2 regions of the Exiguobacterium sp. RIT341 genome follow, and region 1 is predicted to be linked to the other one. Evidence: a T-box and tRNA genes for the amino acid it is inferred to sense, from the RefSeq annotation. Region 1 holds a T-box; the other holds one or more tRNA genes.
What was found. The T-box of region 1 lies ahead of leuS (leucine--tRNA ligase). A T-box ahead of a tRNA ligase gene usually reads a tRNA of that ligase, here a tRNA-Leu.

Region 2: it encodes a tRNA-Leu, which carries the amino acid that the T-box ahead of leuS (leucine--tRNA ligase) is inferred to sense. The anticodon was not compared.

The regions. Positions count from the first base shown of each region.
Region 1 covers NZ_JFYW01000001.1:89,233-94,055, forward strand. The annotation lists gene BW42_RS00480 (peptidoglycan bridge formation glycyltransferase FemA/FemB family protein) at 1-982, shown strand, start outside; gene BW42_RS00485 (HAD family phosphatase) at 1,073-1,717, shown strand; T-box leader at 1,756-1,978, shown strand; gene leuS (leucine--tRNA ligase) at 2,025-4,430, shown strand; gene BW42_RS00495 (hypothetical protein) at 4,562-4,823, shown strand, end outside.
Region 2 covers NZ_JFYW01000001.1:660,738-665,560, forward strand. The annotation lists gene adh (aldehyde dehydrogenase) at 1-59, shown strand, start outside; gene BW42_RS03285 (DUF779 domain-containing protein) at 82-444, shown strand; gene BW42_RS03290 (S66 peptidase family protein) at 632-1,642, shown strand; gene BW42_RS03295 (hypothetical protein) at 1,658-1,999, shown strand; gene BW42_RS03300 (alpha/beta hydrolase) at 2,021-2,953, shown strand; tRNA gene BW42_RS03305 (tRNA-Leu) at 2,996-3,079, shown strand; gene BW42_RS03310 (transporter substrate-binding domain-containing protein) at 3,282-4,049, shown strand; gene BW42_RS03315 (amino acid ABC transporter permease) at 4,081-4,725, shown strand; gene BW42_RS03320 (amino acid ABC transporter ATP-binding protein) at 4,722-4,823, shown strand, end outside.

The sequences.
Region 1 (4,823 bases):
GAAACAGCCTCTTGATATCTTCTATAGTCACAAATACGTCACGCTCAACGCTAGACCGTCTGAGCAAGCGGTATTATTTCTTTATGAAGGTCATGCAGGAACACTGTTTTATCCTTTTTTGAAGCGTCGTATTTTTGATACGCCTTATTCAGATCTCATTACCCCGTACGGCTATGGCGGACCGGAAATCATCGGTCGACTGACTGCGTCCGAGATCCAGCAGGCTCGTTTATCCTTTGAGAGGTGGGCGGAGCAAGAATCGATCGTCTCGGAAATGATCCGCTTTAATCCATTAACAGGTAATGAACGGTTTATGCAGGACTGGACAAAAGTTTCCTTCATCCGTCATACGACGAGTATTGATTTGCGTCCTTCACTTGAAGATATCATGCAGACATTTCATAAGAAGACGAGAAGCATGATTCGTAAATCGCTTGCTTCACCCTTAACCGTCAGAACAGGAACACGGGACGATCTACCTGTTTTTTTAGCGTTGTATCATGAAACGATGGACCGGAAGAATGCCTCGGCTCATTATTATTTTACCGCGACGTATTTTGAGCAATTGATGGAGACGAACCCACTTTGTGAGCCCTTATTACTGATGGCGGAAATCGACGGAAAAGCGGTTGGGGGATACTTCGTATTGCTTGGAAAAGAATACGCCCACGGTCATTTGATCGGCTGTAAGCGGGATGAAGCGAAGATGTTCCCGAATCAGCGACTTGAGTACGAAGCAATTCTTCAGGCAAAAGCACGGGGACTCGTCGAACAACATCTTGGGGGCGGGTATCAAGAACGGGATAGTCTTTTTGAGAGTAAATGCCGTTACACTGGATATCGACTATTTGAGTATCATCAAGGAAAATCCATCCTGCAGCCATCACTATATGATTTGCTCTGCGTACGATACGGATCAAATGCTGATTCCGATTATTTTCCGGCGTATCGACAAGCTGGTATTCAGGTGGCAACTAGTTAAATAGATAATGAGAGTATGAAAACGACTACATCGTGTAGTCGTTTTTTTGATATGCTGAAGTCAGGATCGATCAATAAAGGGGGAGTTATCGTGAAAAAACGCGGTCTGATTTTTGATATGGACGGGGTTATCTTAGATAGTGAGATTCGCTACTTTGAAGTGCATCAACAGATGTTCAAAAGGTTATCGATTCCGCTTGATCCGGTTCAGTATGCGACGTTCATGGGAAAAACAGGAGATGAAATGTGGGAAGAACTCGTCGCCCAGCATCAGCTGAAAGAAACAGCTAGTGCGTTGCTTGAGGAAGAACATCGCTTGTTTCAAATTCATGCAAAGCCGGAGGAGTGTGGATTAAAAAAAGGCGTCACACAAGTCATCGAACAAGCGGCGACTCTTGGTTACGATATCGGCATTGCTTCTTCGAGTTCACTTCAGAAAATCGAACGTGTCATCCGTCATTATGGGCTTCCGATCACGCACTACGTCAGTGGAGAAGAAGTCATCCGTTCGAAACCGGATCCCGCGATTTTTCGACTTGCGGCAGAGCGGATTGGACACGCACCCGAGAACTGTCTTGTCATTGAAGACGCTGCGAACGGGATGATTGGTGCGAAAGCAGCAGGCATGGAAGTGATTGCGCTTCTTGATGACCGGATGCCAACGCAACGCTTAGAGCAAGCGGATCATGTCGCGCAATCACACGCAGAAATCGAGGAAATTTTACGGAAGCGTTGACGCTTGAGGAAGAAACAGATTACACTAGAAAAAGATAGTCAAATGCATGGAACTGAAGTAGTAGGGGAAAGGTGCCGTCAAGAGAGCTGGTGGAAGGTGCGAACCAGTCGGTAACAACCGTGAACTCGTCAGGGAGCACGATTCGTGAAGTCGTAGTAGCGAATCCGGTCTTTCACACCGTTATCCGTGAATCAAGCGGTCTGTCATAGACAGACAACGTGGGTGGTACCGCGGAAGCCAAACCGGTCTTTCGTCCCTTTTCTTAGGGGCGGAAGACCGGTTTTTTTAGATTAGAGGAGGAAAAGACATGCCGTACAATCATCGCGAAATTGAACCGAAATGGCAGGCGCGTTGGGATCAAGACAACGCCTTCGTCACGACAGAAGATCCAGAAAAAGAAGGGTTCTATGCCCTTGATATGTTCCCGTATCCGTCAGGTGCTGGACTCCACGTTGGTCATCCGGAAGGTTACACAGCAACGGATATCCTCGCACGGATGAAGCGGATGCAAGGATACAATGTCCTTCACCCAATGGGATGGGATGCGTTCGGATTACCAGCAGAACAATACGCGCTCGATACAGGAAACGATCCACGCGAATTCACAGCGAAAAACATCGAGACGTTCAAGCGTCAGCTTAAAGAACTTGGATTCTCGTATGACTGGGATCGTGAAATCAACACAACGGATCCAAAATACTACAAATGGACGCAGTGGATCTTTACGAAGTTGTATGAAAAAGGACTTGCCTTCGTAGACGAAGTCGCAGTCAACTGGTGCCCGGCACTTGGAACTGTCCTTGCGAATGAAGAGGTCATCGACGGATTATCCGAACGCGGAAATCATCCGGTTGTGCGTGTTCCGATGCGTCAATGGGTCTTGAAAATCACGGAATATGCGGATCGCCTTCTTGAAGATCTGGATGATCTCGATTGGCCGGATTCTGTCAAAGAGATGCAACGCAACTGGATCGGGAAATCTGAGGGTGCTGAGATTGATTTCACGATTGATGGACATAAAAAACAAGTCACGGTCTTTACGACACGTCCGGACACGATCTTCGGTGCGACGTATCTAGTACTTGCACCGGAGCATCCATTCGTAGCTGACATCACGACAGCGGATCACAAGGAAGCCGTCGATGCGTACATTTCGCAAGTCCAAACGAAGTCAGATCTCGAGCGAACGGATTTAGCGAAGGAAAAAACGGGTGTCTTCACGGGTGCTTTTGCGGTCAATCCGATCTCAGGCGATCGTCTTCCAATCTGGATCGCTGATTACGTCCTTGCTTCTTACGGAACAGGTGCGATCATGGCTGTTCCAGGACACGATGAGCGCGACCACGAATTCGCGAAACAATTCGACTTACCGATCGTTGAAGTCGTTGCGGGTGGAAATGTCGACGAAGCAGCCTACACAGGAGAGGGCGAACACGTCAACTCGCATATGCTTGATGGACTTGGGAAACAAGAAGCAATCGAGACGATGATCGCTGAACTCGAAACGAACCAAGTCGGTCGTAAAAAAATCACGTATCGACTCCGAGACTGGTTGTTCAGTCGTCAACGGTATTGGGGCGAGCCGATTCCAGTCGTTCATATGGAAGATGGTTCAATGAAAACACTCAATCAAGAGGAATTACCGCTTGAACTTCCAATCATTCCAGAAATCAAACCGTCTGGTACGGGCGAATCACCACTTGCGCTTGCTGAAGACTGGTTGGATTACACAGATCCTGAAACAGGAATGAAAGGCCGTCGCGAGACGAATACGATGCCACAATGGGGCGGAAGCTGCTGGTACTACCTTCGTTTCATCGATCCACACAATGAAGAAGCGATTGCGGATCCAGAAAAATTAAAATACTGGCTTCCAGTCGATATTTATATCGGTGGGGCAGAGCATGCTGTTCTCCACTTGTTGTATGCACGGTTCTGGCATAAAGTCTTGTATGATGCAGGCGTCGTACCAACAAAAGAACCATTCCAGAAGTTATACAACCAAGGAATGATCCTTGGAGAGAACAACGAGAAAATGTCAAAATCTCGCGGTAACGTCATCAACCCAGATGAAATCGTCAAGTCGCATGGTGCTGATACGTTACGTTTATACGAAATGTTCATGGGACCACTCGATGCATCGGTTGCCTGGTCTGAGAATGGTCTTGACGGGGCGCGTCGTTTCCTCGATCGCGTTTGGCGCTTGTTCGAACGGACAGCAGACATTCAAGACGTCACGGAAGTCGATGCTGACTTCGAACGGACATACCACCAGACCGTCAAGAAGGTCACGGAAGACTTCGCGAACATTCAGTTCAACACCGGGATTTCGCAACTCATGGTCTTCGTCAACGAAGCGAATAAACAGCCGGTTCTCCCGCGTCACTTCCTTCGTGGATTCATTCAATTGTTAACACCTGTCGCGCCGCACCTTGGTGAAGAACTGTGGGAACAACTTGGCTTTGAAGAGACATTGACGTATGCGGCATGGCCAACATTCGATGAATCAAAACTTGTCAGCGATACGATGGAATTCGTCATTCAAGTGAACGGTAAAGTTCGCTCGAAAATCGAAATCAACATCGATGCGACAAAAGAAGAAATCGAAGCACTTGCCTTTGCTGATGAAAAGACACAAGAATGGATTGGCGACAAGACGGTTCGGAAAGTCATCGTCGTACCGAAAAAATTGATCAATATCGTGGCGAACTAAGCCATAACCCCTTTCATTCACTTGATGCGAATGGAAGGGGTTTCTTCATTTCCGTCGCAAGTCCGCTTTTTTTTTGAACGTCCTTCTGCTACACTGAATCAGAAACCGAGAAAGAAAGGCGATTATCATCAATGAAACGATCTTATATAGTCTATACAACGATTTTTGCTGTCGTTTCGGGGTTGATCCTTTGTATACTGCTCGTCTTCTCGAAGCCAGAGACGTTGTCACGTATTCAGGAAACGTTCGCGAAAATCGAGACGCAATCGAAGCATCAGGCAGCTGTCAAACAGGTGCCACCGAAAACGCCTTCAGCCATTCCGAATCCAGAAGAACCGTTAATTAAAAATGTTCAACAGATGTTATATGACGATTCCATAGGTTCGTACCTCG
Region 2 (4,823 bases), 570 kb from region 1:
ACCAACGGACGAAAAACCTACTTGTTAGCTATAACCCGAATAAACTCGGTTTCTTCTAAGTCGGAAAGGACGTGGATGCAAATGGTGGAACGTGTTCAGGCGACAGCAGCTTGTCTTGAGTTGATCGACCAGTTGAGAGAAAAACACGGTCCGTTGATGTTTCATCAATCTGGTGGTTGTTGCGATGGCAGTTCCCCGATGTGTTTTGCGCAGGGCGATTTATTCCTGGGAGATCAGGATAAAAAACTAGGAGAGATCGGTGGTTGCCCGTTTTATATTCATGAAGATCAATATGAGTACTGGAAACATACCCAACTCATCATTGATGTCGTGGATGGTCGAGGCGGAATGTTCTCTCTTGAGGGTGTCGAAGGGAAACGTTTTTTGACACGCTCCCGTGCGTTCACGCAAGAGGAATACGCTGAACTATCAGCATCAAGTTAATGAAGGATATAAACGCGATTTTGTCTAGGCGACTTGTTCATTCAGGTTGCTTGTACAGAATCGTGTTTTTGTTCGTATTACAGCGTTCTAACAGGATAAAAGTTGGTAATGCGGCATAAGAACGGTATAATGAACTCATATTTTGACGAGAAGATTTTTTCACACTATGACATTATAGGGGGTCACCATGAAATATCCATTTTTAGGTTGGACAGGTCACACGATCGGAGTGACGGCGCCCTCCTCCGGATTACGTGAACAGCAACAGGAATGGGTCGAACGAGCAGTTGAACAGGTACAAGCACGGCAAATGAACGTCCGTTTAGGTGAAACGATTTGGTCGCATCAACTTGCTGAGAGTGCACCGGTCAAACAACGCGCCGAAGAATTCAATCACATGATGACGGATGAGACGATTGATGCTGTTATCCCGCCATTTGGTGGGGAACGCGCCATTGATCTTTTACCCGAGTTGACACCAACTGCTTACCAAACAAAATGGTTGCTTGGCTATTCCGATATCAGTACGTTATTGCTCAGTTTGACGCTTCAGACGGGAATTGCGACAGCACATGGTCCGAACTTCGTTGAGCTTCGGAGTAAAGAATGGGACGAGACGACAAGTGCCTGGCGACGGGTTCTCGCGACGCCATCTGGAGAAACCGTCACACAGTGGGCTTCCGATCGTTATCAAACCGCGTGGACAGACGAAGAACGTCCAGCAGGTTCGTTATTTCAGCTGACGGAAGCGACAGAATGGAAAGCACTTGATGAGCGAACAGAAGTGACCGGACGGTTACTTGGGGGTTGTCTGGAGACGATTCGCCATCTGATTGGGACACCGTACGGAGATGTGAAGCGCTTCCAACATGAAGAGATCAACGGAGAACCGATTCTCTGGTACTTCGAGGTGTCTGAAGCGAGTTCTGCCGAGGTGCATCGGACGCTTCGACAAATGGCGTATGCTGGGTGGTTCGACCATGCGGCTGGCTTTTTATTTGGCCGTACGTCTGCAAGGATTACAGAAGATCTGACATGGCTAGACGTGTATCACTATCTAGCCGATGAAACGGGCTTACCAGTCTTATATGATCTTGACATCGGTCATCAGCCACCACAGTTAACGTTAATCAATGGAGCGACGGGTACGGTTCGTATTCAAGGAAAAGATTCACGAATCGATCTTACGTTCAACTAAAAAGGAGAGCACGCAATGGCACGTCGTAAGTTTCAAGCATTAGGCGTTTACAAACGCGTCCATATTAACCCGGAAACACGTCGAATGACGTTACCGGAACCGTTTTACGATGCACTTCGTCTAGAAGATGAATTGCTGATTGCACAAGTCGGAGATGTTCTCGTCATGCGTCGTCCGGGGGAAGTTGTCGAGACAGAAACGGATTTATTGAGTGAACTCGTAGAAGATGGATTCACGGGTACAGAGCTTGTCCAAGAGTTTGCCTACCGGCGTCAGCAACAGGAACAACGATTACGTCAACAAGTCTTGCAGGATGAAGAGGATGACCATGCTGCTCAACTGAAGATCGAGCTATAACGGAAAGAAGGAGTGGGGCAGATGCGTCGCAGAACAAAAATTGGAATCGGAGTCATCGGATCCGGATTAGTAGCAGCGAGTTATTATTTTTATGAGATGGCAATCGCCACGAATCCGAAGCCGTTCTTATCGAATAATCGGGATTTGAGTGATGAGATGGTCCGGTTAATGCAACCTGGACAGACATGGATCAAGGAGCAGCCGCTCGAGCGGATCGAGATTGAAGCAAAAGATGGTTTAACGTTACGCGGACATTTCCTCCCGTCTCCTGTTCCGTCAGACCGGATTGTCATTCTCGTGCATGGATACGGAGGCGTCGGAACGGATTTAGCCGGATTCGCCTATCTGTACCATCAGGCCGGTTTCCATGTCATGATGCCCGATAATCGAGGACACGGAATGAGTGACGGTCATTATATCGGATTCGGATGGCATGATCGTGAAGATTGTCTCAGCTGGTCGAACTATCTGATTGAACGGATTGGACAGGATGCGAAACTGTTCTTACATGGTGTGTCGATGGGAGGGGCGACCGTATTGATGACGAGTGGCGAACAACTTCCACCACAAATCAAAGGAATCATTTCTGATTGTGCCTATACGTCCGTCAATGCTGTTCTTGCGTATCAGATGAAGCGGATGTATCGACTACCACACTTCCCGTTTTTAGGGATGACCAGCGTATTGACGAAGCTAAAGGCAGGTTATACGTTCCGTGAAGCATCAGCGCTGAAACAGGTCAAAAAGGCACAGGTTCCGATTCTCTTCATCCATGGTGGTGCGGATACGTTCGTACCGACAGATATGGTGTATGAGCTGTACGAAGCCTGTCCAACGGAAAAGGAACTGGTCGTCATTCCGAATGCCGCACACGCTATGGCATATTTCGAGGATCCGGCATTGTATGATGACGTCGTTGAGAAGTTCGTCCGGAACATCTTGCGAAATGATTGACAACTCAGTTCGTTACCCGCTATATTAATATCATAAATCAACGTCGTCGTGGCGGAACTGGTAGACGCGCTAGACTCAGAATCTAGTGGTGGCAACACCGTGGAGGTTCAAGTCCTCTCGGCGGCATAAATGATTGAAGGAGGCAATCCCATCAAGGGGTTGCCTCCTTTTTTGATAATGAATAGAAAACGGTTGCATCGAATAAAAATTCAGAAATGTTTATCTTTTTAGAACTTTTCTGGTAAAATACGTTTTAAAGAGGGTACTCTTCAGGGAAAGTACTAGGTGGAGTCGACAATCTTTAACACATAGGAGAGGGGAAACAAACATGAAAAAAGGAAGTATTTTGCTAGCGCTCTTGATGAGCTGTATTCTCGTACTTGGTGCATGTAGTATCGGTTCGAAGGATGAAGGGTCTTCAGAAGGAAAGACGTATAAAGTTGGTATCGACGTCACGTATCCACCATTTGAGTACAAAGACGGGGACACGTACAAAGGAATCGACATCGATCTTATGAAAGCAATCGCTAAGGATCAAAACTTCAAGATTAAATTTGAAGCAATGGATTTCAGCGGTATCATTCCAGCACTTCAAGCAAATCAATTGGACGTTGCCATTGCCGGTATGAGTATTACACCAGAACGGAAAAAAGTCGTCACATTCTCAGACCCATATTTCAAAGCTGGTCTTATTTTAGTCGTCAAAAAAGATGAGAATGGTATTAAATCCGTTAACGATCTTAAAGGGAAAAAAGTAGCCGTCAAAAAGGGAACGACGGGTGCAAAATATGCAACGGACAACGCGGATAAACTTGGCTTCACTGTTACACAGTTCAATGACAGTCCAGCGATGTTCCAAGAAGTAAAGAACGGTAACGCAGCTGCCTTGATTGAAGATTATCCGGTCATCTCATATGCAAACAAACAACAAAACCTTGGATTGAAACTTGTCGGTGATCGTCTCAACGGTGATAACTACGGGATCGCTGTCTTAAAAGGTGAGAATAAGGATCTGCTGAAGAAAATCAACAAAGGACTTGCGAATCTGAAAGAAAACGGTGAATACGATAAAATCGTTGACACGTATCTGAAATAAGTCGCAAGGCGATAAGGGAGTGGGATAGCCAATGGAAGTGGTCAAAACCGCATTTCCATTTTTCTTGGAAGGGCTTCAAGTCACATTGTATATTTTCATCATTGCGGTCATCGTCGGCTTTCTGATTGGCTTAGTCGTCGCATTGATGCGGTTGTCACCGTTAAAGATTTTGAACGCAATCGCGATCATCTATATCGATGTCATTCGTGGTACACCGTTCATCGTTCAGCTTTTCTTCATCTACTTTGGACTCAACTCGCTTGAGTGGTTATCGATGGACCGGATGTATGCAGGGATACTGACGGTCGCGATCAATGCTGGTGCTTATTTCGCGGAAATTATTCGAGCAGGTATCCAGTCGATTGATAAGGGACAAACAGAAGCCGCACGTTCACTCGGGATGACAGGACGTCAAACGATGGTTCAAATCATTTTACCGCAAGCATTCCGACGGATGTTACCAACAATTACGAATCAATCGATCATCAGCTTAAAAGATACATCGTTGTTATCGATCATCGGCATCGCTGATTTGACGCAACAAGGTCAAGTTCAGCAATCGACGACGTTTGAGCCATTCATCGTTTGGTCTGTCGTCGGATTGATGTACTTCGTCATCATTTATCTCTTGTCATTAGTGGCGAAGTTCTTGGAACGGAGGTTTACATTACGATGAGTATCATTGAAGTGAAGAATCTAAAGAAATCATTCGGCTCGAACGAAGTCTTAAAAGACATTAACGTCTCGATAGCCGAAAAAGAAGTTGTGTGTGTC